DNA from 3 places in the Streptomyces sp. NPDC050759 genome. Region 3 is predicted to be linked to each of the others. Evidence: predicted binding sites of a transcription regulator. Region 3 holds the regulator's gene; each other region holds the start of a gene.

What was found. Region 3 encodes HrcA, which represses chaperone genes, less so after heat shock. Its sites were predicted from a motif close to TTNGCACTCNGNNNNNCNGAGTGCNAA; they were not measured.
Region 1: the regulator HrcA is predicted to act here: its motif matches at 2,921-2,947, upstream of groES (co-chaperone GroES).
Region 2: the regulator HrcA is predicted to act here: its motif matches at 7,651-7,677, upstream of groL (chaperonin GroEL).

Annotation. Positions count from the first base shown of each region.
Region 1 covers NZ_JBITGI010000014.1:298,044-308,353, reverse strand. Annotated here, with positions in the region: gene ACIBJB_RS35065 (ester cyclase) at 1-649, shown strand, start outside; gene groL (chaperonin GroEL) at 730-2,355, opposite strand; gene groES (co-chaperone GroES) at 2,468-2,776, opposite strand; gene ACIBJB_RS35050 (polysaccharide deacetylase family protein) at 3,075-3,869, opposite strand; gene ACIBJB_RS35045 (polysaccharide deacetylase family protein) at 3,866-4,759, opposite strand; gene ACIBJB_RS35040 (methyltransferase domain-containing protein) at 4,898-6,073, shown strand; gene ACIBJB_RS35035 (RNA polymerase sigma factor) at 6,289-7,566, opposite strand; gene ACIBJB_RS35030 (YciI family protein) at 7,614-7,970, opposite strand; gene ACIBJB_RS35025 (FG-GAP-like repeat-containing protein) at 8,109-9,500, opposite strand; gene ACIBJB_RS35020 (LCP family protein) at 9,583-10,310, opposite strand, start outside.
Region 2 covers NZ_JBITGI010000003.1:610,440-620,749, forward strand. Annotated here, with positions in the region: gene ACIBJB_RS12760 (substrate-binding domain-containing protein) at 1-181, opposite strand, end outside; gene ACIBJB_RS12765 (MarR family winged helix-turn-helix transcriptional regulator) at 290-730, shown strand; partial or broken gene ACIBJB_RS12770 (DUF3291 domain-containing protein) at 1,182-1,448, shown strand; gene ACIBJB_RS12775 (ArsR/SmtB family transcription factor) at 1,632-2,558, shown strand; gene ACIBJB_RS12780 (hypothetical protein) at 2,630-3,136, opposite strand; gene ACIBJB_RS12785 (Hsp20/alpha crystallin family protein) at 3,835-4,257, shown strand; gene ACIBJB_RS12790 (J domain-containing protein) at 4,764-5,132, shown strand; gene dnaK (molecular chaperone DnaK) at 5,182-7,053, shown strand; gene grpE (nucleotide exchange factor GrpE) at 7,056-7,595, shown strand; gene groL (chaperonin GroEL) at 7,805-9,424, shown strand; gene ACIBJB_RS12810 (DUF2267 domain-containing protein) at 9,726-10,121, shown strand; gene ACIBJB_RS12815 (hypothetical protein) at 10,144-10,310, opposite strand, start outside.
Region 3 covers NZ_JBITGI010000001.1:907,861-918,170, reverse strand. Annotated here, with positions in the region: gene ACIBJB_RS04090 (HAMP domain-containing protein) at 1-269, opposite strand, end outside; gene ACIBJB_RS04085 (SpoIIE family protein phosphatase) at 426-2,420, shown strand; gene hemW (radical SAM family heme chaperone HemW) at 2,452-3,684, shown strand; gene ACIBJB_RS04075 (Uma2 family endonuclease) at 3,784-4,362, shown strand; gene ACIBJB_RS04070 (DUF3097 domain-containing protein) at 4,340-5,155, opposite strand; gene ACIBJB_RS04065 (MBL fold metallo-hydrolase) at 5,190-5,918, opposite strand; gene hrcA (heat-inducible transcriptional repressor HrcA) at 6,068-7,084, shown strand; gene dnaJ (molecular chaperone DnaJ) at 7,085-8,224, shown strand; gene ACIBJB_RS04050 (nitronate monooxygenase) at 8,311-9,387, shown strand; gene ACIBJB_RS04045 (16S rRNA (uracil(1498)-N(3))-methyltransferase) at 9,384-10,133, shown strand; gene ACIBJB_RS04040 (VOC family protein) at 10,151-10,310, shown strand, end outside.

The sequences.
Region 1 (10,310 bases), on a different contig from region 3:
CGACGAGATGGATCGGCTGATGGACACATGGGTCGAGCAGACCAGGGGAAAGCGCACCGCGACGCATGCGGTGGTCGGCAAGGACCGGTCCGACGCGTCGCACTTCGTCGAGATCGTGGAGTTTCCGTCGTACGAGGAGGCGATGCGGAATTCGGGGCTGCCGGAGACGGAGCGGATCTTCCAGGGAATGCTCGCGCTGTGTGACGAGGCGCCGACCTTCACCGATCTGGACGTGGTGCGGGACGAGCAGCTCAACCCGGCCGTCGCGCGGGAGTTCTTCGAGCAGGCCGGGCGGGCCGGGACGGCGGAGCTGTTCGAGCGGTTCACCGACGACTACCTGGACCACGATCCGGCCAACCCGGACGCTCTGGGTCTCGCGGCCGCGCGCGAGGAGTACGAAGGGTGGCGGCGGGCCTTCGCTTTCACCTTCCGGGTCGACGACCAGATCGCCCAGGACGACCGGGTGTGCACCCGCTGGACCTGGGCCGGCAAGCATACCGGCGAGTTCGTGGGGATCCCGGCGAGCGGGCAGAACGTGACCATGACGGGGACCACCTGGCACCGGTTCCGGGACGGGCGGATCTGCGAGGGCTGGTGGCAGTACGACCGTGCGGGGCTGATGGAACAGCTGGGGGTGCTCGGAGAATGACGGCCCGGTCCCTGTGACCCGCGAAGGGGAAAGCCCCCGTTCCCTCTGAGGGAACGGGGGCCTCCTTGCGAGCGCTGGGCTCAGTGGGAGTGGCCGTGGCTGTGACCACCGGCGGCCGGCTCCTCCTCTTCCTTCTTCTCGACGACCAGGGTCTCGGTCGTCAGGAGGAGGGAGGCGATGGAGGCGGCGTTCTCCAGGGCGGAGCGGGTGACCTTGACCGGGTCGATGACGCCGGCCTTGACCAGGTCGCCGTACTCGCCGGTCGCGGCGTTGAAGCCCTGGCCCTTGTCGAGCTCGGCGACCTTGGCGGTGATGACGTAGCCCTCGAGGCCGGCGTTCTCGGCGATCCAGCGCAGCGGCTCGACGACGGCCTTGCGGACGACGGCGACACCGGTGGCCTCGTCGCCGGTCTTGCCGAGGCCGCCCTCGAGCACCTTGGCGGCGTGGACCAGAGCGGAGCCACCACCGGAGACGATGCCCTCCTCGACCGCGGCGCGGGTCGCGGAGATGGCGTCCTCCAGACGGTGCTTCTTCTCCTTCAGCTCCACCTCGGTGGCGGCGCCGACCTTGATCACGCACACGCCGCCGGCCAGCTTCGCGAGGCGCTCCTGGAGCTTCTCGCGGTCCCAGTCGGAGTCGGTGTTCTCGATCTCGGCCTTGATCTGGGCGATGCGGCCCTGGACGGCGGCGGAGTCACCGGCGCCGTCGACGATCGTGGTGTCGTCCTTGGTGACCGTGACACGGCGGGCGGAGCCCAGCACGTCCAGGCCGACCTGGTCGAGCTTGAGGCCGACCTCCTCGGAGATGACCTCGGCGCCGGTCAGCGTCGCCATGTCCTGCAGCATCGCCTTGCGACGGTCGCCGAAGCCGGGGGCCTTGACGGCGACCGCGTTGAACGTGCCGCGGATCTTGTTGACGACCAGGGTCGACAGGGCCTCGCCCTCGACGTCCTCGGCGATGATCAGCAGCGGCTTGGAGGCACCCGCCTGGATGACCTTCTCGAGGAGCGGCAGCAGGTCCTGGATCGAGGAGATCTTGCCCTGGTTGATCAGGATGTACGGGTCGTCGAGGACGGCCTCCATACGCTCCTGGTCGGAGACCATGTAGGGCGACAGGTAGCCCTTGTCGAAGGCCATGCCCTCGGTGAAGTCCAGCTCCAGACCGAAGGTGTTGGACTCCTCGACGGTGATGACACCGTCCTTGCCGACCTTGTCCATCGCCTCGGCGATGAGCTCGCCGACCTGGCTGTCCTGGGCGGACAGACCGGCGACGGCGGCGATGTCGGACTTCTCGTCGATCGGGCGGGCGGTCGCGAGGAGCTCCTCGGACACGGCCTTGACCGCGGCGTCGATGCCCTTCTTCAGGGCGGCCGGGGAGGCACCCGCGGCGACGTTCTTCAGGCCCTCGCGGACCAGCGCCTGGGCCAGCACGGTGGCGGTGGTGGTGCCGTCACCCGCGATGTCGTTGGTCTTGGTCGCCACCTCCTTCACCAGCTGGGCGCCGAGGTTCTCGTACGGGTCGTCGATCTCGACCTCACGGGCGATCGTGACACCGTCGTTGGTGATGGTGGGAGCGCCGAACTTCTTGTCGATGACGACGTTGCGGCCCTTGGGGCCGATCGTCACCTTGACCGTGTCGGCAAGCTTGTTGACGCCGCGCTCGAGGGCGCGACGGGCGTCCTCGTCGAACTTCAGGATCTTCGCCATGGGAGCGTGAGCCCTCTCGGAAATCTAGGGGAAAAGAGACTGCGCCCCGGGCGCCCGGCTTGTTAGTGGTCGCGGGGGCCAGGGGCGCAGCTCAAAGAAATGCTTTGGTGAATTACTTCTCGATGATCGCGAGCACGTCGCGAGCCGAGAGGACGAGGTACTCCTCGCCGTTGTACTTCACCTCGGTGCCGCCGTACTTGCTGTACAGCACGATGTCGCCGGTCTGGACGTCGAGCGGCAGGCGCTCGCCGTTCTCGAAGCGGCCCGGGCCCACGGCCAGGACGACGCCCTCCTGGGGCTTCTCCTTGGCGGTGTCCGGGATGACCAGGCCAGAGGCGGTGGTCTGCTCGGCGTCGAGCGGCTGGACCACAATGCGGTCCTCGAGCGGCTTGATGGCAACCTTGGAGCTGGTGGTCGTCACGATCCGACCTCCCCCTTCGGAGATCACGGGGTTGACTGTCTGAGGTGGCGACCAGGTGGATCCGTCGTCGCGGGTGCCGGACCTGCCCGTCGCTGTGTTGGCACTCTCCAGGGGGGAGTGCCAGACCCGAGACTATGACCGTGATTAGCACTCGGTCAAGCGGAGTGCCAATTCGCTGCGCTGGCTGAGCGTCATTCGGGTGCGCGTGAGTGGGGGTGGCCGTTCCGGGGGCTGCCGCCCCCAGACCCCCGCTTCGGCCCGGAGGGCCTCGTCCTCAAGCGCCGGACGGGCTGAATTGCTACAGGTAGTCCTCCAAGCGACCCACTGTCAGCCCTCGGCGCTGGATCTCCCGCAGCAATCTCAGGGTCGGGCCCGTCGCCTCTCCCGATGCCACCGAGACGATGTCCCCCGCCCGCAGCGGCCGCTCCGGCGCGCCACCCTCCGCCGACACGCTCCACAGCACCACCGCCGAGAGTCCGCAGTCGGCCGCCGCGCGCAGGGTCGTGCGGTCGTACGTGCCGTAGGGCGGCCGGAACAGCCGCGGCCGGATGCCGAAGCGGGACCGCACCTTCTCCTGCTGGCCGCAGATCTCGGCGCGCTGGCCGGGGTACGGCAGACCGCGCAGGGCGGGGTGGTCGAGGGTGTGGTTCTGGATGCTCGCGCCGACCGACTGGAGGCGCGCGAAGTGGCCGTACCCGGGGCCGACGACACTGTCCGTGAGGAACATGCTGACGGGCAGCCGCAGTTCACGGACCATGTCGACGAACCGCGGATCCCTCTCTGCACCGTCGTCGTAGGTGAGGAAGACGACCTTGTCGGACGTCCCGACACGTCTCACGACCGGCGGCAGGCCGCTCCGGCGCACCGCCGCGCGCGCCGGCACCCGCGGGGGTGCCTGCAGCGGGGCCAGGAGGCCCCAGTGGTGGTACGGCCGTCCGTCCGCCCCCTCCGGACCGCTCGGCCCGTCCGGACCGTACGACCCCACCCGCTGCGCCGCCTTCCTGCCCAGCCGTTCGATGGGATCGACGGACTGCGCACAGCCGGTGAGCAGGACGGCCGCCAGCCCCCCGGCGACCAGTGCCCGCGCTCTCACAGGTAGTCCTCGAGGCGGGCGACCGCGTACCCCTCGGCCGTGATCCTGTTCAGGAAGCGGCGGAGCATGTCGGGCATCGTGCCCTTCCCGTCCTTCCGGCCCCGGAAGTGGCTGAGCACGATGTCACCGGGGTGGATCCTCTGGTCCTCCTCGCGGTACTCCCAGTGGTCGGCGAAGACCTCTTCGTTCCAGAGGGGCGCGTACCTGATGCCACAGGACCTGGCCGCGCGCAGGGTGTCCTCGTTGTAGTTGCCGTAGGGCGGGCGGAAGAGCGTGGGCCGCTTGCCGAACCGCTTCTCCATGACGTCCTGCATCCCGCAGATCTCGCGCTGCTGGCGGGCGTACGACAGCGCGGGCAGGTAGGGGTGGTGGAGCGTGTGGTTGTTCAGTACGACCCCGGTGTCCCGCATCCTCGCGAAGTAGCCGTAGTCGTCCTTGACCAGGTAGTCGCTGAGGAAGGCGGTGTACGGGATCTTCAGCTCGCTCGTCATCCGCAGGAACGCGGGGTCCTTCTCGGCGCCGTCGTCGATGGTGAGGAAGACGATCTTCTGCTCGGTGGGGACCGTGGTGAAGACCGGTGGCAGCCTTTTCTCCTCGTGGCCGTCGACCTCGAAGCCGTGGCGGGTGGTGAGGCGGGGCTTGGTCGCGGGCGCCGGCGGGGCCGTCAGCGGGATCTTCTTCAGGCCCCAGCGCCTGGCCGCGGCGATCCGGGCCTGCTCGGCGCGGAGCCGGGCGGTCCGGATACGGGTCTTGTCGGCCTGGAGGTCGTCGGCGGGGGCCGGGGGCGCCTTGAGGGGCTGCCGCGGCCGTACGCCGGTCCCGGCCGGGTCGGCGCAGCCGGAGACCAGGGCGGCCACTGCCAGGAGGACGAGGCCGCCACGGATCGACACCGACACCACCCACGCACCATTTTTATACTTTTGTCCTACTGTTCCCATGAGGCCGGATCCTCGCAGGTCACGGGAGTGCGCCCGGGCCGACACCGCCGCCGGAAGCGGACCGTCCACCGACTGGCCCACAATGACCCGGTGAACGACCTCGCCCCCCTCCTCACCCCCGAGGGCCGTGCCCTCCTCGACGAAGTGCGCGGCACCGCCCCCGCCGACGAACTCGCCGTCGCCACCCGGCTGCGCCGCGGGCATCCCGCCGCACTCGTCTCCGCGGCGCTCGGCCAGGCCCGGTTGCGGCAGCGGGCGGCGGCCAAGTTCGGGGCCGAGGACGCGGAGCGGATGTTCTTCACGCCGAACGGGGTCGAGCAGTCGACCCGGGCGAGCGTGGCGGCCTACCGCGCGGAGCGCCTGCGGGCCCTGGGCGTCACCTCCGTCGCCGACCTGTGCTGCGGGATCGGCGGGGACGCGATCGCGCTGGCCCGGGCCGGCATCCGGGTCCTCGCGGTGGACCGGGATCCGCTGACGGCGGCAGCCGCGCGGGCGAACGCGGACGCGCTGGGACTCGCCGGCCTGATCGACGTACGGGAGGCGGACGTCACGGGGGTCGACACGGCCTCGTACGACGCCGTGTTCGTGGATCCGGCGAGGCGGGGCGGGCGTGGCCGCATCTTCGATCCGGAGGCCTATTCGCCGCCCCTGTCGTGGGCGGTCCGGGCGGCTCTGGGGGCCCCGCACGCCGCGCTGAAGGTCGCGCCCGGCATCCCGCACGAGGCGGTTCCGGCTCAGGCCGAGGCGGAGTGGATCTCCGACGGCGGGGACGTGAAGGAGGCGGTGCTGTGGTTCGGCACCGCGCCGGGGGCCGTCCGGGCCACGCTGCTGCCGGGACCGCGGACTCTGCTCGGCCGGGGGCTCCCCGACCCCGGAGTCCGGTCCGTGGGGCGGTACTTGTACGAGCCCGACGGCGCCGTCATCCGGGCCCATCTGGTGGCCGAGGCGGCCGAGGAGCTCGACGGCGGGCTGATCGACCCCACCATCGCCTACGTCACCGCGGACGCGCTGCGCGAGACCCCGTATGCCACGGCGTACGAGATCACCGACCGACTCCCCTTCAACGTGAAGAAGTTGAAGGCGCTGCTGCGGGAGCGGGAGGTCGGGATCCTGACCGTGAAGAAGCGCGGGTCGGCCGTCGAGCCGGAGGAACTGCGCCGCAAGGCGCTTCCCAAACCGCAGGGGCCGCACTCCGTGACCGTGTTCCTGACCCGGGTCGCGGGGGCTCCGACCATGCTGCTGGGACGGCCGGCGGGGCTTACGTGAGCGGCTCCAGGGGCGGGTCGGCACCGACCGGGCCCGGCCGTGCCACGGCGGCGGACCGGCCGTCGTCGGCGCGCAGGGCCCGGCTGCTCATCCAGGTCCTCGCGGGCCCGTCGCCGCTGTAGTACGCCGTGGAGAGAACCTGTCCGCCGTTCGCGGCGATCGAGGCGCCCGCACAGTGCCGCCGTGCCGCGGCGCCCGTCGCGTTCGGCGACGGATCACCGACCGCACTCCCGCGCCCGGTCCAGCAGCAGTTCCCGCTCGCGTTCGTTGCGGGTCAGCGCCGCCGCTCGTTCGAACTCGGCGCGGGCCTGCGTCGTGCGTCCGAGGCGGGCCAGGAGATCGCCGCGCACGCTCGGCAGCAGGTGGTAGTCGGCCAGGGCGGGTTCGTCGGTGAGCGCGTCGACGATCTCCAGGGCGGGGCCCGGGCCCTCGGCCATCGAGACGGCGACCGCGCGGTTGAGTTCGACGACCGGGGAGGGGGCGCGGGCGGCGAGCAGGGCGTAGAGGGTGGCGATGGCCTGCCAGTCGGTCTCGTCGTAGGAGTACGCGTGCGCGTGGCAGGCGGCGATGGCGGCCTGGAGGACGTAGGGGCCGGGGGCGCCGGCGGCCGTGGCGTCCGCGCGGCCCAGGGCCTTGATGCCGCGGGCGATGAGCATGCGGTTCCAGCGGCTGCGGTTCTGGTCCTTGAGCAGGACCGGCTCGCCCCGCGGTCCGGTGCGGGCGGCCGTGCGCGAGGCCTGGAACTCCAGCAGGGCCGCGAGGCCGTGCACTTCGGGTTCCTTGGGCATGAGGGCGGACAGCAGGCGGGCCAGCCGCAGGGCGTCCTCGCACAGGGAGGGGCGCAGCCAGTCGTCGCCTGCCGTGGCCGCGTATCCCTCGTTGAAGATCAGGTAGATGACGTCCAGGACGGACCCGAGGCGGGCCTCGCGGTCGGGGCCGTAGGGCACCTCGAAGGCGATGTTCTTCGTGGCGAGGGTCCGCTTGGCGCGCACGATGCGCTGGGCGACCGTGGCCTCCGGGACGAGGAAGGCGCGGGCGATCTCGGGGGTGGTCAGGCCGCCGAGCAGCCGCAGGGTGAGGGCGGTGCGGGCCTCGGCGGACAGCACCGGGTGGCAGGTGGTGAAGACGAGCCTGAGCAGGTCGTCGTCGATGTCCTCGGGGTCGGACGGCTCCTCGGGCGGGGCGGTCTCCGACAGGTCCCGGCCGATCTCGGCCAGCTTGCGGGCGTAGTTCTCCCGGCGGCGGACCAGGTCCACGGCCCGTCTGCGCGCGACGGCCGTGAGCCAGGCGCCCGGGTTGTCGGGGACGCCGTCGCGCGGCCACTGCTCCAGCGCCGCGACCAGGGCATCCTGGGCGAGTTCCTCGGCGATGCCGACGTCCCGGACGACACGGGTGACACCGGCGATGATGCGCGGCGACTCCATGCGGAAGACGGTCTCCACGACGGTCTGCACCGAGGAGCGGGCGTCGGTGGTGGGGGGCTGTGAGGTCACAACCCCCCATTCGACACCCGTACGGCCCCGCAGCCAAGGAAGCGGGCTCAGCCCTCCGCGATCTCCCGCACCTCGCAGGTGACCGTCCAGTGCTCCTCGTGCACCTTCAGGAAGCGCTTGGTCCACTCGATCGCCTCGGCCATGTCCTTGGCCTGGACGATGGCGTACCCCCCGACGACCTCCTTCGCCTCGGTGAAGGGCCCGTCGGTCACCGACAGCTGCCCGTTCTCCCAGCGCACCCGGGCCCCCTGCGCGGTCGGCGTCAGCCCGGCGGTGTCCAGCAGCACCCCGGCCTTCGTCATCTCCTCGATCAGCTCGCCCATCCGCTGCATCAGCGCGTCGCTGGGGCCCTCGGCGGGGGCGGTCTTCTCGTCGATCTGGACCATCGACAGGTAACGCGGCATGGTGACTCCTCGGTTCGCTACGGGGCCGGTCCTTCCCGGCCTCTCACCAGTGCGTCGATCGGGAGAAGCCGGGATCGACAGCCCTCGCGGATTTCTTCGGAGATTTTTTTCCCGGGCCCTGACCCGGGCCCTGACCTGCTACGACAGCGACCCGCCGAACCACGCCTTCGCGTACGGCGCCCCGACCGTCCGCCCGCCGAAGGTGAACGCCGCGTCCGTCACGATGCCCGTCGGACGCCCCCGCAGCGACCAGACCGCGCCGTCGCCGGAGTTCTCGTGGGGCGCCGCCGCCGCGAGGTCCGCGTAGCCGTTGCGGTTGATGTCGAGGAGGCTGACCGCGCCGCCGAAGCCGTCGCTCGTCTCCACGGCGCCGGGGACGCCCTTGGTGTCCTGGGTGAAGCCCTGCGCGCCCTTGCCGGTCAGCCCGCCGCGGCTGCCGTACAGGACGTTGACCATGCCCGCCCCGTCGTCGTAGCCGAGCTCCTCACCGGGCGCGCCGACCGCCACGTCGGCGTAGCCGTCGCCGTTGACGTCACCGGCCGCCACCGCGGCGCCGAAGTAGTCCTCGCTCTCCTTGCCGCCGGGGACGCCGTCCGTGTTCTGGCTGTACGTCTTCCAGGCGGACGCGGCCGAGAGGCCGGCGGCCGAGCCCGGGGCCACGGTGATGGTCGACCGGTCCTCGTCGCCCCGGACGAGGTCGTCGTAGCCGTCGCCGTTGACGTCGCCGAAGGCCACCCCGCCGAATCCCCGGGGAGCGTCGGCGGACGTGAAGGTGTCTCCGGAGGCGGAGGCCAGGTAGAACTTCGAGCCGAAGCCGCCGTCGCCGGTGTAGAGGTTCAGCGCGAGGTCGTCGCGGCCGTCGGCGTTGACGTCCCCGGCCGCGGTGTCCAGCACGTCGGCGAACTCGAAGTCCTTCGGGCCGAAGGCCTTCGTCGCGGCCGGCTTGCCGGTCCGGGAGAGCGGGCCCGTCCACACGGTGGCCGTGGTGCCGAACGGGTCGTCGACCTGGGAGCGGCCCCCGCGGAACAGGACGAGGTCCTGCTTGCCGTCGCCGTCGAAGTCGCCGGCCTGGGTGACCGCGGCGGGCACGGACACCCCGCCGGACAGGCCGCTCTTGCCGCCCCAGACGACGACCGCGTCCCGGACGGTGGAACTCTGCCCGATGACCAGGTCGGTGCGCCCGTCGCCGTCCAGGTCGCCCTTGGACAACTGGATCCCGAAGTTCTCGCCCGCTGCGGGGCTGCCCGGTATGCCGCTGGTGGCGCGGCTGACGATCGTCCGGTGGTCCTTGGTCAGGCCGTGCGGGCCGCCGTACATGACGGCGACGTAGCCCGCCCTCTTCTGGCCGCCGACCGTGGCGGTCGGGGCGCCGACGGCGAGGTCCTTGTAGCCGTCGCCGTTGAAGTCGTCCTGGACGGACGTCGGGGCGGCCGCCGCGGCACTGGCCGTCAGGGCGGGGATACCGCCGAGCGCCAGCGCACCGGCGACGAGCGGTACGGACAAGGCTTTGTACGAACGCGAGATGGCCATCGGAAATCCCCCTGGTTACGGCAGTGCAGTCACCGCAAGAGACCTTCCGGGGTGCCCGATGGTTGCACCCGCCGGTTCACCTTCAGCGCAGGGATTCCCACAGGTCACTCGCCGCCGGTTCCTTCGCCACCACCCGGTTGGGGTTCGAGGGCGCGGTCACGACCGGCATGGTCACCGTCTTCACCTCGTCGCTCGACAGGCCCTTCAGGCTCTCGCCGAGACTCATCAGCTCGGTCAGGGAGTCGAGGCCGGTGTCGGTGGTGAGACTGCCGGTGATCGCGTCGGCGACGGAGTACAGCTTGGTGGGGCTGGTCAGCAGGTTCGTCGAGGAGATCTGCTCCAGCAGGGCCTTCACCAGCTTCTGCTGGAGGCCTATGCGGCCCAGGTCGCTGCCGTCGCCGATGCCGTGCCGGGTGCGGGCGAACGCGAGGGCCCGCTTGCCGTTCAGGTGGTGGGTGCCCGCCTTCAGGGTGAGGTGGCTGTCGTCGTCGTCGATGTCCTCGTCCGTGGTCACCGTGACCCCGCCGAGCGCGTCGACCAGCTTCGCGAAGCCGGAGAAGTCGATCTCGACGTAGTGGTCCATGCGGACGTTCGTGATCGACTCGACCGTCTTGACCGCGCACACCGGACCGCCCACCGAGTAGGCGCTGTTGAACATCGCGCCGTACGCCGCCGACGTGGAGCCGCCGCTCTCCAGGGGGCACGACGGGCGGGTGACGAGGGTGTCGCGCGGGATGCTGACGACCGTCGCCGCGGTGCGGCCCGCGTCGATGTGCACGACCATCGCGGTGTCGGACCGGGCGCCGGTGC
Region 2 (10,310 bases), on a different contig from region 3:
CCTCGCGGCCCAGCACGCCCGACTCGGCGTTGACCTCCTCGGCAGCGAGTTGGGCGCAGCATTCGCAGGAGGGGCCGAAGATGCCGGCCGGGCCCTGGAGCGGTATCACCAGGGCGACATCCAGTGCGTCACGGGCCCGGCTCGCCGGGGCGCCGATCCGGACAGACGCCTTCTCGATCATAGGCGCTCACCCTAGCCATTGCTTGCTACGGGAATATTTCACAGCGATAAGGAAAGACTGTATCGTGGAATCACTCCACCCGTAGATCACGACGACTCTGGCAGGGCGATGACCACGACCACCCCGGCGGCCGTAGCCGATCTCGACCTCGCACGTGCGCTCACACTCGTCGAGCGCAGCGTCGTCCTACGGCTCGGTGAAGCGCTGAAGGCCGAGGGCGGCACGCTCGAGGAGTGGCGGGTGCTGTCGTTCCTGGGCGACGGCGAGGGTCGTGCCATGACCGAGATCGCCGAGTTCGCGCTGCTGTCCGCGCCCACCCTGACCAAGGTCGTCGACCGCATGGTCTCCCTGAACCTCGTCCTGCGCCGGGTCGACGACCAGGACCGGCGGCGCGTGCTGGTCTTCGCGTCCGAGCGGGGCAAGGAGGCACTGACCCGCTGGACGGCGGCGGTCGACCAGGAGCAGGAGAGCATCGTGTCCGCTCTCGGTGCGGAGGAGACGGCCCTGCTGAGGGCACTGCTCCAGCGGGCCTCCCGACGCCTCGGCTGAACGGTGGCGCCGCGCCGGAGGTCTTCTCGGCCTCGCTGATCACGTACCCGTCATAACCGAGCTGTTCGCCCTGCCAGGTGGGGCGTACATGTCCAGCACCCAGGGGCCTTCAGCTGGAAGCCGGGGCCGCCGGGTGACCTCGCGGGCCAGGTCCGGGCACGACCAGCGTGAGTGCGGTGCTTCACTCTCGGCAGGCAGTCGGCAGGCCAGCGGTGTGACGAGGCGGGACCGCCGCAACGCTGACGGTCTTTGAGCCGGGCAGGCCCGCTGGGCGGAACGGCCGCGCCGGCGGGGCACGGTGTCCGAACGCAGCCCCGTCTCCGGGGCGATGCATGCGTTGGAGCGTCCACGCGCGATGTGCAGCACGACCTGCGCGTGCCCCGCCCGTCACCGCCCCAGCCCCGCAAATGACCGGTGCAAGAGGCCACTTGCACAAGGAAAACGCAACTTATACCTCGCGCGTGCTGAAGCGGCGGACGGTGACCGGGACATGCTCTTCGACGCGGACTGGGGTGCATGGGGAGAGTTCGCCGTACCGACCTGATACGGCAAAGGTCGTACGGTGGAAACCACCGCCCTGTTCTGGTGGGTCTCCGACGGCGTGATCCCCACCTGGCAGGACGGGGTTTCCAGGCTGGAAGACCTCCACGACCACGGCTCCGCGCCGCACGCCTTCACCTTCCACCACTCGTTCGCCCCGGACGGAACTCCGACCAGACTTGATGCCGCAGCTATTCGGACAACTCCTGCCGCCTCCGCAACCGTCCGCCCGCGCCTGCCCGTCTGCCCCAACGGCACGTCCTGGGGGCGGACGTATCACGGGGAGCGTGGGGACATGCTGCGTATCGGCTTCGGCACGGACGACCTCAGTCGGCTGCGGGTGGCGGCGGGCAGCGACTTCATGTGGGAGGTGGTCCTCAGCCTCCACCTGCTCCAGAACCGGCACGCTGCTTTGGTCTTCGACCCCTGGCGCAGGCAGGTGCGCGAGGATCTCGCGCGAGCGGGGCTGATCCGGACGACCCGGGCGCTGATCGAGGTCAACCCGTGCGCCGCCTACTTCCCGGACTTCCTCACCCCCGGCCTCGGCAACTCCGACCCGGACGCCGGACTGGACGCGGTGCTCTCCACCCCCCGCAGACGCCTACGGTACGAACTCGCCCGCCTCTACCCGAACCGGCCGATGCCCTCGGGCGCCCGACGGCTCGCGGAGGGCGGAAGCGAGGCACTGCACCGGTTGGGGAGGGCGGTGCGCGCCTATCACGCGGTGGCTGTGGCGCCGTACAGGACGGTCATCGACCGGGCCGTCGGCGCGGACCTGGTCAGACGCGCCGACGCGGCGCTGGCGGCGGGGGCGGAAGGGCTGCTGGGCAGCTACCAGCCGGATGTGCTGTCCTGGCGGGACGGCCGGCTCGAATGCGGCTACCCCTTCGACCGGGGCCTGGAGCTGAACGGCCGCCCGCTGACCCTGATCCCGTCCTTCTTCTGCGTCCGGCAGCCCGTCGCCCTCACCGCCCGCGAACTCTCTCCGGTACTGGTGTATCCGCTTCCGCTCGCGCCGGGCTGCCTCACGGTGGCCGAGCCCGGCGGCCCACCAGGCCTGCACCGATTGCTGGGCCCTACCCGGGCTCGCGTGCTGGAGCTGCTCGGCCGTCCGATGTCCACCAGCGGCATCGCTGCCGCCCTGCACCTCTCACCGGCCAATGCCAGCCGCCACGCCACCGTGCTGCGGGAGGCGGGGCTGATCGGCTCGTTCCGGGACGGGCAGCGGATGCTGCACCGGCGCACGGGGCTGGGAGAAGCATTGCTGAACGGGAACGCGGGCGTGTGAGGGGCGCGGGAGCGCCCGCCTCGGGCCGGCGGACGGCCGTGCGGCGGGCGCAGTGTGGCGCGGTACGTGGATCAGCAGTTCTTGATCTTCCAGATCGGGTCCCAGGTCCACGACGCGGGGGCCACGCTGTACGCGGTCGAGCTGTGGACGACTCCGCCGCTCTGGTTGTAGAACCGGGCCACTGTGCCAGTGGTCTGGTTGTTGTAGAAGCCACCGCCGTCGCCGCCCCCGCCCCAATAGGACAGCGAGTAGGTGCGGCAGGCATACAGGTCGAACACCTTGTACCTGCCGACGGTCGGATCCCACACGCGGGCGCACAGCCGTCCGTAGGAGCAGTCGTAAGTGTCGCCGTCGACGTACCGAATGCGTTCGGCGGCCGGCGAGATTCCCGGTGAGTTCGCCAGCACACCAGCTTCCGCGTGCGCGCCCACCTGCTGCGCGGTGGAACCGACCGCCCGGGGAGCCGAGTCGGCCGCCTGCGCCGGTGCTGCACCCAGCAGCATGGTGAGCACCAGACCCGCCCCTGCGACGAGTCCCGCCAGCTTTCTGGGCATCAGATGTGTCAGACGTAAGTGCATGTACTGTCCTCCGTGTCCTGGTCCCGCTCCGCGAAGCGAACGGCCGTCCGCCCGCGCCCCATGGTGGGGCGGTTGGCACCGTGCGGACGAACCATTCGACGGACACGCAATCAAGGCGGCGGATACGAGGTCGCCGAGGACGGTGTGTTCAGGTTCCGGCTCGCTGTCGGGGTACTCAGCACGGTTCGCAGCCGCTGATAGCGGTCGAGGTCCTCCCAGGTGTGGTGACCGGGCGGGCCGGGATGGCGGCGTCCGGTCCACCAGGCCCAGACACTGGCGGCGGTGCCGGCGCAGAGAGGGAAGAGCAGCCACAGCAGGGCGCCCGCGAGTGAGCCTCCTTTCGTAGCTGTGCCGAGCGACGGTCGTCACGGCGTGAGCTGCTGGTAGGTGTGGCTCTGCAGGAACCGCATATCTATATAGTCGATCGCAAAAGTTTGACAATCTAGGACTGGATTAAGTTGACGCTAGTCGACTCAATCTTCAGGCCTGTGCGGGCACCGGTGCACTCGGCATCGTGGCCGGACTGGTCACAGCTCACAGAACCTTCATCCCTGGCGAGCCCGACGATCGGTCGTCGTAGTGTCGATCGTCGGCCGACCGCCCCGCAAAAAGTTGAGCCGATGGCTGTCAACTTTCCGGTGGGGCGGTATAGCATAGGTGCAGCGAAGGACCTGGAGACGATGACAGGAGGGATGAACATGCTGATGCGTACGGATCCCTTCCGCGAACTTGACCAGCTTGTCGAGCGGGTCTGGGGCACGGCCGCGCACCCGGCCGGTATGCCGATGGATGCCTGGCGTGAGAACGACACGTTCTTCGTCGAGCTGGATCTGCCGGGCGTGAACCCGGATTCCATCGACCTCGATGTCGAGCGCAACGTCCTGACCGTCAAGGCCGAACGCAAGCCGACGTACGGCGAGGGCACCGACACGGTGATCACTGAGCGGCCTGCGGGGACGTTCAGCCGGCAGCTGTTCCTCGGGGAGACGCTCGACACCGAGCGCATCGAAGCCGCCTACGAGGCAGGCGTTCTCAAGCTGCAGATCCCGGTCGCCGAGCAGGCCAAGCCTCGCAAGATCGCGATCAGCGGCGGCGGTGACCGCAAGGAACTCGGCAGCTGAGCCCGCGACCCGTCGCCTCAGGCCCCGGCGCCCAAGCCGGGGCCTCGCTCTGTCCGAGGCCTGGTGCGGCGCTTGGGAACAGGATGCGGCCCGGTCGGGTTACTCCGGCTCCCCGCCGTCGGCGTCGAACACCTTGGTGAACGTGGCACCGCACCGGCACCGCGAGTACTCGACCAGTTCCCCTTCTTCGGACACGCTCAGCCCCTGACTGAGTCTCACATGCACATGATCACCCATGACAAGCTGCTTTCCTTGACGCCTGCAGTCCGCCTCATCGTGTGGGCCAACCGCTCCCACCCGCAATGCCGCAGCTCACACAGTTCGCGGATGCGACGCCCATGCCGGCCGAAGTCGCCTGCCAGGCGGGCTCCGGGACCCCCGAATGCCTCTCCGAACCCCTGCATCTGCCCGAGCCAATCTTGACAATAGGCGACTCAAGTTTTATCTCATTGGTAGAGGCATTCGAGCGCGAAGTCGCAGCTCGCAGCAGGGGAGGAGGTGGTGAGATGCAGGCGCGCGGCGAGGGCGCGGACCTGTATGTGGTGCTGGGAGTGGAGCCTTCGGCGACGGCCGAGGTGATCACCTCGGCCTTCCGCGCCCGGGTGCGGGAACTGCGCCCCGACACCCGCGTGGACGCGGCTACCGCCGAGCGGTTCGGCGAGGTGCGGGCAGCGTACGAGACGCTCCGCGATCCGGTCCTGCGCGCGGCCTACGACCAGACGTACCAGCGGACGGCCGAGCGGACAGACGACCGCGGGCCCGTCATTACGCCGACGGTCAGGCTGGCGCCTGGCTACCTCGCGGTGCTCGGGGGCGCCCGTCCCGAGCCGCCGCTGCGGGCCGGTCCCGTCCGGTGGCAGCGGACATTTCGATGAGGCCCGACCAGAAACGTGAAGCAGAGCATGGCTGAGGAGGGAGAACCAGATGGCGCGCTCGGTCGGTATCGACCTGGGAACGACGAACTCGGTCGTCTCGGTCCTCGAGGGCGGCGAGCCCACGGTCATCACGAACACGGAAGGCGCTCGGACCACCCCGTCGGTGGTGGCTTTCGCCAAGAACGGCGAGGTGCTGGTCGGCGAGGTCGCGAAGCGGCAGGCCGTCACGAACGTGGAGCGCACCGCGCGCTCCGTGAAGCGGCATGTGGGCGACCACAGTTGGCGATTCCCGGAGCACGGCAGCATCGACGGCAAGCGGTACACGGCACAGGAGATCTCCGCGCGCGTGCTGCAGAAGCTGAAGCGGGACGCGGAGGCGTACCTCGGCGAGGACGTCACGGACGCGGTGATCACCGTACCCGCGTACTTCGACGACGCCCAGCGGCAGGCGACGAAGGAGGCCGGTGAGATCGCGGGCCTGAACGTCCTGCGGATCATCAACGAGCCGACGGCGGCCGCGCTGGCCTACGGGCTGGACAAGGAGAACGACCAGACGGTCCTCGTCTTCGACCTGGGCGGCGGCACCTTCGACGTGTCGCTCTTGGAGATGGGCGAGGGCGTCATCGAGGTGAAGGCCACCAACGGCGACACGCACCTGGGCGGTGACGACTGGGACCAGCGGATCGTGGACCACCTGGTCAAGCAGGTCAAGAACCACTACGGCGTCGACCTGTCGAAGGACAAGATGGCGCTCCAGCGGCTGCGGGAGGCGGCGGAGAAGGCCAAGATCGAGCTGTCCTCCTCGTCGGAGACCACGATCAACCTGCCGTACATCACGGCGTCCGCCGAGGGGCCGCTGCATCTGGACGAGAAGCTGACCCGGGCCCAGTTCGAGCAGCTGACATCCGATCTGCTGGAGCGGTGCAAGGCGCCGTTCCACAACGCGATCAAGGACGCCGGGATCAAGGTCTCCGACATCGACCACGTGGTCCTGGTGGGCGGCTCGACCCGCATGCCTGCGGTGACCGGGCTGGTGAAGGAGCTGACCGGCAAGGACCCGCACAAGGGCGTCAACCCGGACGAGGTGGTGGCCGTCGGTGCCTCGCTGCAGGCCGGTGTCCTCAAGGGCGAGGTCAAGGACGTCCTGCTGCTCGACGTCACACCGCTGTCCCTCGGCATCGAGACCAAGGGCGGCATCATGACCAAGCTCATCGAGCGCAACACCACGATCCCCACCCGCCGTTCGGAGATCTTCACCACCGCCGACGACAACCAGCCGTCGGTGACGATCCAGGTCTACCAGGGCGAACGGGAGATCGCGGCCTACAACAAGAAGCTCGGCATGTTCGAGCTGACCGGCATCGCACCGGCTCCGCGCGGGGTGCCGCAGATCGAGGTGACCTTCGACATCGACGCCAACGGCATCATGCACGTCTCGGCCAAGGACCTCGGCACCGGCAAGGAACAGAAGATGACCGTCACCGGCGGCTCCGCGCTGCCCAAGGACGACATCGACCGCATGGTCCGTGAGGCCGAGCAGCACGCCGAGGAGGACCGCCGGCGCCGGGAGGCGGCCGAGACCCGCAACCAGGGGGAGCAGCTCGTGTACTCCACCGAGAAGCTCCTCAAGGACAACGCCGAGCAGATCCCGGCGGAGGCGAAGAGCGAGACGGAGGCGGCGCTGGCCGACCTGAAGGAGAAGCTGAAGGAGGAGAGCGCGGACACGGCGGCGATCCGGCAGGCGATCGACCGTACGGCGCAGGCAGCGCAGAGGATCGGCACGGCTCTGTACGAGAAGGCGCGGGCCGAGCAGCCGGCGGGTGCGGCCGGGGCGTCCGCGGGCGACACGTCCGGCGGCTTGTCCGAGGATGAGGTGGTGGACGCCGAAATCGTCGACGAGGACAAGGCGGAGGCTGGCTGACGATGACCGGGAGTGGGCCGCAGAGCACCGAGCTGGAACAGCTGCGGCGCCTGGTGGAGGAGCGGACCGCCGACCTGCATCGGGTGAAGGCCGAGTACGACAACTACCGCAAGCGGATCCGGCGGGACCGCTTGGCCGTCCGCGAGATCGCGGTGGCCAACGTGCTCCGGGCACTGATGCCCGTGCTGGACGCCGTGGACCGGGCGTGTGCGCACGAGCCGCTCACGCCCGGTCTGAAGGACATCGCCGACAGCTTGCGGGACCAGCTCGGTTCGCTGGGCGTCCGGTCGTTCGGCGAGGTGGGTGATCCGTTCGATCCCGCCTGTCACGACGCCCTGGCCCACCACGTCTTCCCCGGCCAGGACGGGCTGGTCTGCTCGGCGGTCCTGCGTCCCGGCTACCGCCTCCGTGATTGTCTGCTGCGCCCGGCCACCGTGGAGGTCACCGGCCCGGCCCCACCGGCGAGGAACCCACTCGACAGTTTCCGGCCCCCCGGCCCGCCACCGGATGTGCATGGCCCTTCGCTGACCGGGCGCAGCTGACCGGGACCCCCCGGCGGCCGCTTGTCCGCGGGCAGGCCTGGGTGCTAAAGAAGAATTGGCACTCTCCCATCGAGAGTGCCAACGGCTGGGTCGGGTGGCGTACTCGCGCGCCGGTGGGTGAATCCCCTGGCCGCGCGGGTGAACGTCGCGGGCGTCACCCCGGTCCACCGTCATCGGCTCAGAGATGCGATGCGGAGGAGACCGTACCGATGACTGCGAAGATCATCACGTACGAGGAGGAGGCGCGCCGCGCGCTGGAGCGCGGCATGAATCAGCTCGCGGACGCCGTCAAGGTGACGCTCGGTCCCAAGGGCCGCAACGTGGTTCTGGACAAGAAGTGGGGCGCTCCCACGATCACCAACGATGGTGTGTCCATCGCCAAGGAGATCGAACTGGAGGACCCGTACGAGAAGATCGGCGCGGAGCTGGTCAAGGAAGTCGCCAAGAAGACGGACGACGTCGCCGGTGACGGTACGACCACCGCGACCGTGCTCGCCCAGGCCCTGGTCAGGGAAGGCCTGCGCAACATCGCGGCCGGTGCCAATCCCATGGCCCTCAAGCGCGGTATCGACAAGGCCGTCGAGGCGGTCTCCGCGGCCGTGCTGGAAGAGGCCAAGGAGCTGGAGACCCAGGAGGAGATCGCCAACACCGCGGCCGTGTCGGCGGGCGGCGACCGGATGATCGGTGAGCTGATCGCCGAGGCCATGGACAGGGTCGGCAAGGAAGGCGTCATCACCGTCGAGGAGTCGAACACCTTCGGCCTGGAGCTGGAACTCACCGAGGGCATGCGCTGGGACAAGGGCTACATCTCGCCCTACTTCGTCACCGACACCGAGCGTATGGAGGCGGTCCTGGAGGACCCGTACATCCTGCTGGTCGGCTCCAAGGTCTCTGCGGTGAAGGACCTGCTGCCCCTGCTGGAGCAGGTGATGCGGGAGAGCCGACCCTTGCTGATCGTCGCCGAGGACGTCGAGGGCGAGGCGCTGGCGACCCTGGTCGTCAACAAGATCCGCGGCACCTTCAAGTCGGTTGCCGTCAAGGCCCCGGGCTTCGGCGACCGACGCAAGGCCATGCTCGGCGACATGGCGGTCCTCACCGGCGCCACCGTCGTCTCCGACGAGGTCGGCCTGAAGCTGGAGCACGCCGGCCTGGACGTACTGGGCCGCGCCCGCAAGGTGGTCGTCACCAAGGACGACACCACCATCGTGGAGGGCGCCGGGGACGCCGCCGCGATCGAGGGACGGGTGAAGCAGATCCGCGCCGAGATCGACCGCTCGGACTCCGACTACGACCGCGAGAAGCTGCAGGAGCGCCTGGCCAAGCTCGCCGGCGGGGTGGCCGTGATCAAGGCCGGTGCAGCCACCGAGGTGGAACTGAAGGAGCGCAAGCACCGCATCGAGGACGCCGTGCGCAACGCCAAGGCGGCCGTCGAGGAGGGCATCGTCGCCGGTGGCGGGGTGGCCCTGCTGCACGCGTCGGAGACGGCGTTCGAGAAGCTGGAGGTGGACGAGGAGGAGTGGACCGGTGTGGAGATGGTGCGGCGCGCCCTGAGCGCCCCGCTGAAGCAGATCGCCCACAACGCCGGGCTCGAAGGCGGCGTGGTGGCGGAGAAGGTGCGCACCCTGCCCGTCGGCCACGGCCTGAACGCCGCGACCGGTGACTACGTCGACATGCTGGCCGCCGGCATCATCGACCCGGCGAAGGTGACCCGCTCCGCCCTGCAGAACGCCGCTTCCATCGCCGGCCTGTTCCTCACCACCGAGGCGGTCATCGCCGACAAGCCCGAGGAGAAGGAGATGGCCGCCGCGGGGGCCGGCGCCGAACTCTGATCGCCGCGGCCCTGCGGACGGACCGAGGCGGGCGCCGGTGGCCTCAACGGCAGACTGCCGGCGCCCGCCCGGCGGCGCACATCGGTACTGGGGGGCTCGCCTCCCCGCCCCCGCGCCGTCCCACACCCCGGACGAAGGCGGGCACCTGCTACTCGTCGGGACACTCTCCAACCGTTGGGGGCCCGCCACACCCCCAGCGGAAAGACCGTCCGGACTGACCAAGGACATTCGCTTCACGCCGCCACTGCCCCCTGACACCAGCGGGCATCCGCCGGCGGCCGGTTACGTTACGGAGGACGCCATGCGCATGCACTGGGACGCCTTCATCGCCGCCGTCCGAGAGCGCGGTGAATACCCCACGCGGGAGGAGGCGGAACGAGTCTCCCGGGTCGTGCTGGCCCTGCTCGGCGCTCATCTGGTGGGCGAGGTGCGCGCCGAACTGGCCGCCCGGCTCCCTGAAACGATGGCATTCGTCCTGCTCAACCCGCTCCAGGCACACGAGCCCCTGACGCCCGAGCGGTTCATCCGGGCAACCGCGGCCTGGATCGAAGGCGCCACGGAGACAACCGCCACATGGGACGTCAGCGCTGCACTCAGCGTCGTGGCCGACATCGCGGGGGAGGACCTGATGAACCGCATTCTGCTCCAGCTCCCACCGGGCTACGACCTGCTCTTCGGACACCCGGGACCGAACTGATGCAAGCCGCTTAGCACCCTGGTCACCCGATCCAGCGGGCAGCGGACTCGTAGGTGGTGTCCGGGGTGCTGTTGAACGCGATGGCCGCATCGGGTGCGTGCCGCCGGATCAGGTTGATGACCTGCTCGAGGAGTTCGACCTGGTCGTCCGAGTGCCGCAGGCCACCGCCGACGGTGACGCACTCCCACG
Region 3 (10,310 bases):
AGCAGTTGGTTCACGTCGTCGACCCGGGAGGTCCACGTACCCTGGCCCGGGCTGGGGGAGAGCCGCTCGTCGAGCCGGCCGTGCCGCACGAGTTCCCGCTTCACACGGTTGACCTCGCCGGTGAAGTGGACGTTGCGGTCCACCAGCTGGTTGAAGACGGCCGTCAGCTCGGCCACGATCCCGTCCCCGGACTCCGGCATCCGGCGGAAGTCGCCGTCCCGGGCCGCGGTCATCGCGGCGAGCAGAGGGCGCAGGTCCGATGCTCGCATCCGGTGGGCATTCTGTCCGTCTTCGAGCACAGGCGTACCACTGTTCTCACTCATGGCGGCCCACTTCGGTAACTCGGCGCTTATGGGCGTGGTCAGTCTGTCACTCTGTCCGCATCGACTGAGGTGTATTCGTCCGAACTGGTTCGGGAGACGGTCATGGGGGCCATTCCTGCGCAACGGGAGTCCGTTGCCCGCGCGTCCGACGTGGCGGCGCGCGACGGCGACGCGCTCCCGCACGCCCCGGCGCACGCCCACGCGACCTTTTCCGGCGGTCCGCTCGCGCCGGGCTCGGCGCGGGCCCTGTTACGGGCCACGTTCACCGAATGGGCCGAACTCGCCCTGCCCGGCACCGAGTTCCTCACCGACCGGCAGACCGACGACGCCGTGGTCGTGGTCAGCGAGCTCGTCACCAACGCCGTCATCCACGCGGGCACCGACGTCGAGCTCGACTGCCGCCTGGAGGCGCACACCGGTGCCCTCGTCGTCGAGGTCCTCGACCACCATCCCTCGCGCGCCCCTCGCGACGGTGACCCCGAACCGTCGTACGGCACACCGGAGTACGGGCGCGGGCTGCGCCTGGTCGCCGCGCTCGCCGAGACCTGGGGCATCACCTACCGCACGGGCGCCAAGACCGTGTGGGCGCAACTGCCGGCCGGAGGCAAGGAGGCCCTCGACGGGATCCAGGCCTACGCCGGGGACCGCGCACGTGACCGGGCGCTGCGGGTCGCCGGGATACTCGCCCCGGAGCCGCCCCCGTCCCGGGCCCAGGTCCCGCCCGCGCCCGTCTCTCGCGGTGACCAGGACCGGGACTGGCTGAACCGCGGGGCTCTGTCCTTCCTCGCCGAGGCCTCCGACCTGCTCGCCGGCCAGCTCGACGAGAACCTGGTGGCCGCCCTCGCGGGCCAGCTGATCGTGCCGCGGCTGGCCGACTGGTGCGCGGTGTGGCTGGAGGACGAGGTCGCCGGGCGCTGGGGGTCCCCTCGTCCGGGTGAGGCCGAGAGCGGGACGGGCTGGGGCGAGGGCGGTGTGTCCGGGCCCCGGCTGGCCCGGGTCTGGCACTGCTCCGAGACCCGGATCGAGGATCTGCGGCAGGCGCTGGAGAAGGAGCCGCCCGGCACCTCGGGGCCGGACCATCCCGGACCCGTGCCGTTCCCCTGGCCCGGCGAGGCACTGGGCCCGCACGGCACGCACGGCTCCGCGCTCGCCTACCGCCTCACGGCCGGCGGCCGCCCGCTGGGCACCCTGGTCATCGGCCGGGCCGGCCTTGTCTCCTTCCCCGACGAGATCACCGGACTCGTCGAGGACCTCAGCCGCCGGGTGGCGCTCGCCATCGGCGCGGCCCGCCAGTACGCCCGCCAGGCCACCATCAGCGCGATCCTCCAGCGCGGTCTGCTGCCCGGCGCGGTCGCCGAGATCCCCGGCGTGCGCAGCGCCCTGGTGTACGAGCCGTGCGACAAGGGCGGGCCCAGCGGCGACTTCTACGACCTCTTCCCGGCCGGCGACGGCCGCTGGTGCTTCGCCGTCGGTGACGTTCAGGGCAAGGGCCCCGAGGCCGCCGTGGTCATCGGTCTCGCCCGGCCCTGGCTCCGGCTGCTGGCCCGCGAGGGCTACCGCGTCGCCGACGTCCTCGACCGCCTCAACCAGCTGCTCCTCGACGACGCGACGGAGGCCGCGGACGCGGCGGCACGGGCCCTGGCCTCGGCGGGCGGCCGCCCCATGCACCCCGGCGACGGCCCGCAGACCCGCTTCCTGTCCCTCCTCTACGGCGAACTCGCGCCCTTCGACGGCGGAGTGCGCTGCACCCTCGCCTCCGCCGGGCATCCGCTGCCGCTGCTGCTCGGATCAGGCGGCGAGGTCCGTACGGCCGCGCGCCCGCAGACCCTGCTCGGGGTCGTCGAGGACGAGACGTACACCAGCGAGACCTTCGAGCTGCGGCCCGGCGACAGCCTGCTGTGTGTCACCGACGGGGTGACCGAGCGGCGCAGCGGCTCCCGGCAGTTCGACGACGAGGACGGGCTCGCGGACGCGCTGGCCGGGTGCGCGGGGCTGGACGCCGAGCTGATCGCGGAGCGGATCAAGCGGCTGGTCCACGAGTTCGGGGCGCGGCCGCCGGAGGACGATCTGGCGCTGCTGGTGCTGCAGGCGGAATAGGTGCCCGCCGGGGTGCGGGACAATGGAGGACATGCCTTCCGCACTCCCCGACGGCGAACCCGTCCCCGACGACGGCTCACTCCCCGCGTCCGCGCTCACCGGGTCCGCCGACCGCCCGCTCGGTTTCTATCTCCACGTCCCGTACTGCGCGACCCGCTGCGGCTACTGCGACTTCAACACCTACACCGCGACCGAGCTGCGAGGTTCGGGCGGGGTGCTGGCCTCCCGCGACAACTACGCGGACACGCTGATCGACGAGATCCGCCTGGCGCGGAAGGTCCTCGGCGACGACCCGCGCCCGGTCCGTACGGTGTTCGTCGGCGGCGGTACGCCCACGCTGCTGGCCGCCGGGGATCTCGTACGGATGCTGGGGGCGATCCGTGACGAGTTCGGGCTGGCCGCGGACGCGGAGGTGACGACCGAGGCGAACCCGGAGTCGGTGGACCCGGCGTATCTGACCGCGCTGCGGGAGGGCGGCTTCAACCGGGTGTCCTTCGGGATGCAGAGCGCGAAGCAGCACGTACTGAAGGTGCTGGACCGCACGCACACGCCGGGCCGCCCCGAGGCGTGCGTGGCGGAGGCCCGCGCGGCGGGGTTCTCGCACGTGAACCTGGACCTGATCTACGGCACCCCCGGCGAGTCCGACGACGACTGGCGGGCGTCCCTGGAGGCGGCGATCGGGGCCGGACCGGATCACGTGTCGGCGTACGCGCTGATCGTCGAGGAGGGCACCCAGCTGGCTCGCCGTATCCGCCGGGGCGAGGTGCCGATGACGGACGACGACGTGCACGCGGACCGGTATCTGATCGCGGACTCGGTGCTGGCTCAGGCCGGGTTCGACTGGTACGAGGTGTCGAACTGGGCCACGTCCGAGGCGGGCCGGTGCCTGCACAACGAGCTGTACTGGCGGGGCGCGGACTGGTGGGGGGCCGGGCCCGGGGCGCACTCGCACGTGGGCGGGGTGCGCTGGTGGAACGTGAAGCATCCCGGCGCGTACGCGGCGGCCCTCGCCGCCGGGAAGTCGCCGGGGGCGGGCCGAGAGCTGCTGTCGGAGGAGGACCGACGGGTCGAGCGGATCCTGCTGGAGCTGCGGCTTCGGGAGGGGGTGCCGCTGTCGCTGCTGCGGGAGGAGGGTCTGAAGGCCGCACGCCGGGCGCTCGCGGACGAGCTGCTGCAGGAGGGCCCGTACGAGGGGGGCCGGGCGGTGCTGACGCTTCGGGGTCGGCTGCTGGCGGACGCGGTGGTCAGGGGCTTGGTGGACTGATCACTCGGGCGAGTGAATCACAGCGGAACGCCGGTTCGGTCCCTAACCTGATTCGTAGGCTGCCGCCGAAAGGACGCGGCGGATGTGGAGGCCATGGAGATGACCGCTGTGGACGAGCGTGGATTGGCCCATTACCTCGACGAGTTCGAGCCTCCCGAGGGTGTCAAGGCTGAGCTCCTTCGGGGGGTAATCGTGATGATGGCCAGCCCGGATCTGGCGCACAACCTGATCGTGCTGCACACACTGCGCCAGATTCCCATGGACCGCTGGTACCCCATCCAGACCCAGGATGTCGACATCGCCGGCGAGGAGAGTGTGCCCATCCCGGATCTGCTACTGGCGGCGCCGGACGTACTGCCTGCCTCGGGGCGTCTACTGCCGTCCCAACTGGTCACCATGGTGGTCGAGGTCGTCTCCAAGTCCAGCGTTCATCAGGACTACGTGGTCAAGAGGTCGATCTACGCGGCGGGCAGGATCCCGGCGTATCTCGTTCTCGATCCGATCATGGCGCAGTGCGTCCTGCTGACGAGGCCCGCGGGTGACGGCGAGGACGCCGACTACCTGACGCAGCAGATCACCAAGTTCGGTGACCCGGTGCCGCTGGAGGTGCTCGGCGTCGAACTGGACACCAGCGACTTCGGCACGTACCCCGACGTCAGGCCCCACCGCTATCCGTGACGAAGTCGATCAGCTCCTCCACCCGCCCCAGCAGCTCCGGCTCCAGGTCCCGGTAAGACCCCACCCGCTTCAGGATCGCCTGCCACACCGCGCCCGTGTTCTCGGACGGCCAGCCCAGCGCCCGGCACACGCCCGTCTTCCAGTCCTGGCCGTGCGGTACCCGGGGCCACGCCTCGATCCCCAGGGACGACGGCTTCACCGCCTCCCAGATGTCGATGTACGGGTGCCCGACGACCAGAGCGTGCTCGCTGGTCACCGACGCGGCGATACGGGACTCCTTGCTGCCCGGCACCAGGTGGTCCACCAGGACGCCGAGCCGGGCGTCCGGGCCCGGCGCGAACTCGGCCACGATCGACGGGAGGTCGTCCACGCCCTCCAGGTACTCCACGACCACGCCCTCGATGCGCAGGTCGTCGCCCCAGACCTTCTCCACCAGTTCCGCGTCGTGACGGCCCTCGACGTAGATACGGCCCGCGCGGGCCACGCGTGCGCGTGCGCCGGGGACGGCCACCGAGCCGGAAGCGGTACGGGAGGGGCGTACGGGAGACGCGGCCGACGGTCTGACCAGCGTCACCACCCGGCCCTCCAGGAGGAACCCGCGCGGCTCCAGCGGGAACACCCGGTGCTTGCCGAAGCGGTCCTCCAGCGTCACCGTGCCCGCCTCGCAGCGGATCACCGCGCCGCAGAAACCCGTCCCCGGCTCCTCGACCACCAGGCCGGGCTCGGCGGGGACCTCCGGCACCGGCTTGGGCTTCTTCCACGGAGGGTTCAGGTCGGCGGAGTACTGGCGCATTCGGATGACGATAGGAGAAGCGGCCCGTGGATCACTACGACACGCCGAAGCGGGCCGCCAGCGCGTCCCGTTGGGCCCGGACGAACGCCGCGTCCACCACCGCTCCGTGACCGGGCACGTACAGCGCGTCCTCGCCGCCCAGGTCAAGGAGCCGGTCCAGTGCGGCCGGCCAGTGCGGCGGTACGGCGTCCGGGCCCGCCTGCGGTTCGCCCGACTCCTCGACCAGGTCGCCGCAGAAAACGACCTCCGGGGAACCGGGGACGAGAACGGCGAGGTCGTGGGCCGTGTGGCCGGGGCCGACGTTCGCCAGCAGCGCCTGGCGGCCGCCGCCGAGGTCGAGCGTCCACTCGCCGGAGACGTGATGCCGGGGAGAGACGAGGGCGTCCACCGCTTCGTCGGCCACCGCCGCGTCCAGTCCGTTGCGTACCGCGTCCGCCCGCAGCTCCGCACGGCCCAGCCGTCCCCTCAGCACCGTCTCCACACCCACCGCGCCGAACACCTCCGCTCCCGCGAACGCCGCCGCCCCGAAGACATGGTCGAAGTGGGGGTGGGTGAGCGCGAGATGGGTCACACGATGGCCGGCGAGTTCCTCCGCCTGTGCGCGCAGCCGGGCGCCCTCCGCGAGGCCGGAGCCGGAGTCGATCAGCAGGGCCGTGCCCTCGCCGATCACCAGGCCCGCCGTACAGTCCCAGCCGGGCAGCCGGCACCGCCCCACCCCGGCCCCGACCCGCTCCCACCCCAGCTCTTCCCAAGTCACCGTCATACAGCGACGCTAGCCCTACAACCCGTTATGCCAGGACCAGCCTTGCCCGAGGACTACCCCACCGCCGTACACTGGCCGGGGAGCGCTGGCACTCGGACGGACAGAGTGCCAGGCGAGGCGCAAGGGAACGACTTCTGGAGGTGTGCGCGATGCTGAGTGAACGCAGGCTCCAGGTGCTGCGCGCCATCGTCCAGGACTACGTCGGCACCGAGGAGCCGGTCGGGTCGAAGGCCCTGACCGAGCGGCACAACCTCGGCGTCTCCCCGGCGACCGTGCGCAACGACATGGCGGCCCTGGAGGACGAGGGGTTCATCGCCCAGCCGCACACCAGTGCCGGGCGGATCCCGACCGACAAGGGCTATCGGCTGTTCGTCGACAAGCTGGCGGGCGTCAAGCCGATGACCGCGCCCGAGCGGCGCGCCATCCAGAACTTCCTCGACGGCGCGGTCGACCTCGACGACGTCGTGGCCCGGACCGTGCGGCTGCTCGCGCAGCTGACCCGGCAGGTCGCCGTCGTGCAGTACCCGTCCCTCACCCGCTCGACCGTGCGGCATGTGGAACTGCTCTCGCTCGCCCCAGCCCGCGTGATGCTCGTGCTGATCACGGACACCGGCCGGGTCGAGCAGCGCATGGTCGACTGCCCGGCGCCCTTCGGGGAGGCCTCGCTCGCCGATCTGCGGGCCCGGCTCAACAGCCGGATCGCCGGGCGGCGGTTCGCCGATGTGCCGCGGCTGGTCGAGGACCTGCCCGAAGGCTTCGACGTCGAGGACAGGGGTACGGTCACGACAGTGCTCTCCACCCTTCTGGAGACACTCGTCGAGGAGAACGAGGAGCGGCTGATGATCGGCGGCACCGCCAATCTCACCCGCTTCGGACATGACTTTCCCCTCACCATCCGGCCCGTCCTGGAGGCTCTGGAGGAGCAGGTCGTCCTCCTCAAGCTCCTTGGCGAGGCGGGGGATTCGGGCATGACCGTACGCATCGGTCACGAGAACGCCTACGAGGGACTCAACTCCACTTCAGTGGTGTCGGTCGGCTACGGTTCGGGCAACGAGGCAGTCGCCAAGCTCGGCGTGGTCGGACCGACCCGCATGGATTACCCGGGAACGATGGGAGCGGTACGCGCAGTGGCACGGTACGTCGGACAGATCCTGGCGGAGTCGTAAGTGGCCACGGACTACTACGCCGTTCTCGGCGTGCGCCGCGACGCGTCGCAGGATGAGATCAAGAAGGCGTTCCGTCGGCTCGCGCGCGAGCTGCACCCGGACGTCAACCCGGATCCGAAGACCCAGGAGCGGTTCAAGGAGATCAACGCCGCCTACGAGGTGCTCTCGGACCCGCAGAAGAAGCAGGTCTACGACCTCGGCGGCGACCCCCTCTCGCAGGCCGGCGGCGGTGGCGCGGGCGGCTTCGGGGCCGGTGGGTTCGGGAACTTCTCGGACATCATGGACGCGTTCTTCGGTACGGCGTCGCAGCGGGGTCCGCGCTCGCGCACCCGGCGCGGCCAGGACGCGATGATTCGTCTCGAGATCGAGCTCGACGAGGCGGCCTTCGGCACCACGAAGGACATCCAGGTCGACACGGCGATCGTCTGCACCACCTGCAGCGGTGAGGGCGCGGCGCCGGGGACCTCCGCCCAGACGTGTGACATGTGCCGCGGTCGCGGTGAGGTGTCGCAGGTGACGCGGTCCTTCCTGGGCCAGGTCATGACGTCGCGGCCGTGCCCGCAGTGCCAGGGCTTCGGCACCGTGGTCCCGACGCCGTGCCCGGAGTGCGCCGGCGACGGCCGGGTCCGCTCGCGCCGCACGCTGACCGTGAAGATCCCGGCCGGTGTGGACAACGGCACGCGGATCCAGCTCGCGGGTGAGGGCGAGGTCGGTCCCGGTGGCGGTCCCGCCGGTGACCTCTACGTCGAGATCCACGAACTCCCGCACTCGCAGTTCCAGCGGCGCGGCGACGACCTGCACTGCACGGTCACACTCCCGATGACGGCGGCGTCACTCGGCACGAAGGTGCCGCTGGAGACGCTGGACGGCATGGAGGAGGTCGACATCCGGCCCGGTACCCAGTCCGGCCAGTCGATCCCGCTGCACAGCCGGGGCGTCACCCACCTGCGCGGCGGCGGCCGCGGCGACCTCATCGTCCACGTCGAGGTCCAGACCCCGACCAAGCTGGACCCCGAGCAGGAGCGCCTGCTGCGCGAGCTGGCCAAGCTGCGCGGCGAGGAACGTCCCACGGGGCAGTTCCAGCCTGGTCAGCAGGGGCTGTTCTCCCGGTTGAAGGACGCGTTCAACGGTCGTACGTGAGCCGTCGACGGATGCGTTCAACGGTCGTACGTGAGCCGTCGAAGGTCCGATTCGGAGTTGTTCGGAGGACGTGACAACATGCCGTCATGTCCTCCGCGCTGACCGGTCTCTTCCGTCATCCGATCGTGCAGGCCCCCATGGCGGGCGGCGTCTCCGTGCCGCGGCTCGCCGCCGCCGTGTCCGAGGCGGGCGGGCTCGGGTTCCTCGCCGCCGGGTACAAGACGGCCGACGGGTTGTACCAGGAGATCAAGCAGCTGCGCGGCCTGACCGGGCTGCCCTTCGGGGTCAACCTCTTCATGCCGCAGCCGGAGTATGCCGACCCCGCCGCCGTCGAGGTCTACGCCCATCAGCTCGCCGGCGAGGCCACGTGGTACGAGACCGAGCTCGGCGACCCCGACAGCGGCCGTGACGACGGGTACGACGCCAAGCTCGCCGTGCTCCTAGACAACCCCGTGCCGGCGGTCTCCTTCCACTTCGGCATCCCGAGCAGTGAGGTGCTGGATTCGCTGCGCCGCGCCGGCACCTTCACCCTCGTCACCGCGACCACCCCCGAAGAGGCCCTCGCCGTGCAGTACGCGGGCGCCGACGCGGTCATCGCGCAGGGCGTGGAGGCCGGCGGTCACCAGGGCACCCACCGGGACCTCCCCGAGCAGGACGGCTCCGGCCTCGGACTCCTCTCCCTCGTCGCCCAGATCCGGGAGACGGTGACCATCCCGATCGTCGCCGCCGGCGGCATCATGCGCGGCAGCCAGATCGCCGCCGTCCTCGCCGCGGGCGCGAGCGCGGCCCAGCTCGGCACGGCGTTCCTCGCCACGCACGAGTCCGGCGCCCACGACGTGCACAAGCAGGCGCTGACCAACCCCCTCTACGTCCGCACCGAGTTGACCCGCGCCTTCTCCGGCAGACCGGCTCGTGGCCTGGTCAACCGATTCCTGCGCGAGCACGGACCGTACGCGCCCGCCGCCTACCCCGAGGTCCACCACCTCACCGCCCCGCTCAGGAAGGCCGCCGCCAAGGCCAAGGACGCCCAGGGCATGGCGCTGTGGGCGGGCCAGGGGCACCGGATGGCACGCGAGCTGCCCGCGGGGCAGCTGGTGGAGATACTCGCCGCCGAACTCGACGCCGCCAGGACAGCGTTGTCAGGCACGGGGGACCCGCGATGACCGCACCGGTGTTCGTGGTCGAGCACTTCGACGCGGGCGGCGGCGGACGCTACGTCCTCGACGGCCCCGAAGGCCGCCACGCCGTCTCCGTGAAGCGGCTCAAGGCCGGGGAGGACGTCATCCTCACCGACGGGGCCGGGCGCTGGGCCGACTGCGTGGTGCTCGCCGCCGAGGGCAAGGACCGGCTGATCGTCCAGCTGGACTCGGTGGCCGAGGAACCCCCGGCCCAGCCCCGCATCACCGTCGTCCAGGCCCTCCCCAAGGGCGACCGCGGTGAACTCGCCGTCGAGACCATGACCGAGGTCGGCGTCGACGCGATCGTGCCCTGGCAGGCGGCCCGCTGCATCACCCAGTGGAAGGGCGACCGGGGCCTGAAGGCGCTCGCCAAGTGGCGGGCCACCGCCCGCGAGGCCGGCAAGCAGTCCCGCCGGGTCCGCTTCCCGGAGATCGCGGACGCGGCGAGCACCAAACAGGTTGCCGCACTTCTCGCCAAAGCCGACTTCGCCGCCGTGCTGCACTCCGACTTCGACCGCGGCAGCGAGCCGCTGGCCACCGCCGAACTCCCCGACGAGGGCGAGATCGTGCTGGTCGTCGGCCCCGAAGGAGGCGTCGCCAAGGACGAGTTGGCGCTCTTCGAGGAGGCCGGTGCGCGCGCCTACGTCCTCGGGCCCACCGTGCTGCGCACCTCGACCGCCGGAACCGCGGCGACCGCTCTGCTCCTCGGCCGCACCGGCCGCTGGTCCTGACCCCTGGAAGGACGGCTGTGGAACTCGCCCAAGTACGCCTGCTCGTCACCGACTTCGCCGCCTGCTACCGCTTCTACGCCGACGTCCTCGGCCTCAAGCCCCAGTCGGGGGCGACGGGCGGGCCGTACGAGAAGTTCAGCCCCGCCACCGGGTCGGCGGGCATCGCCCTGCAGGACC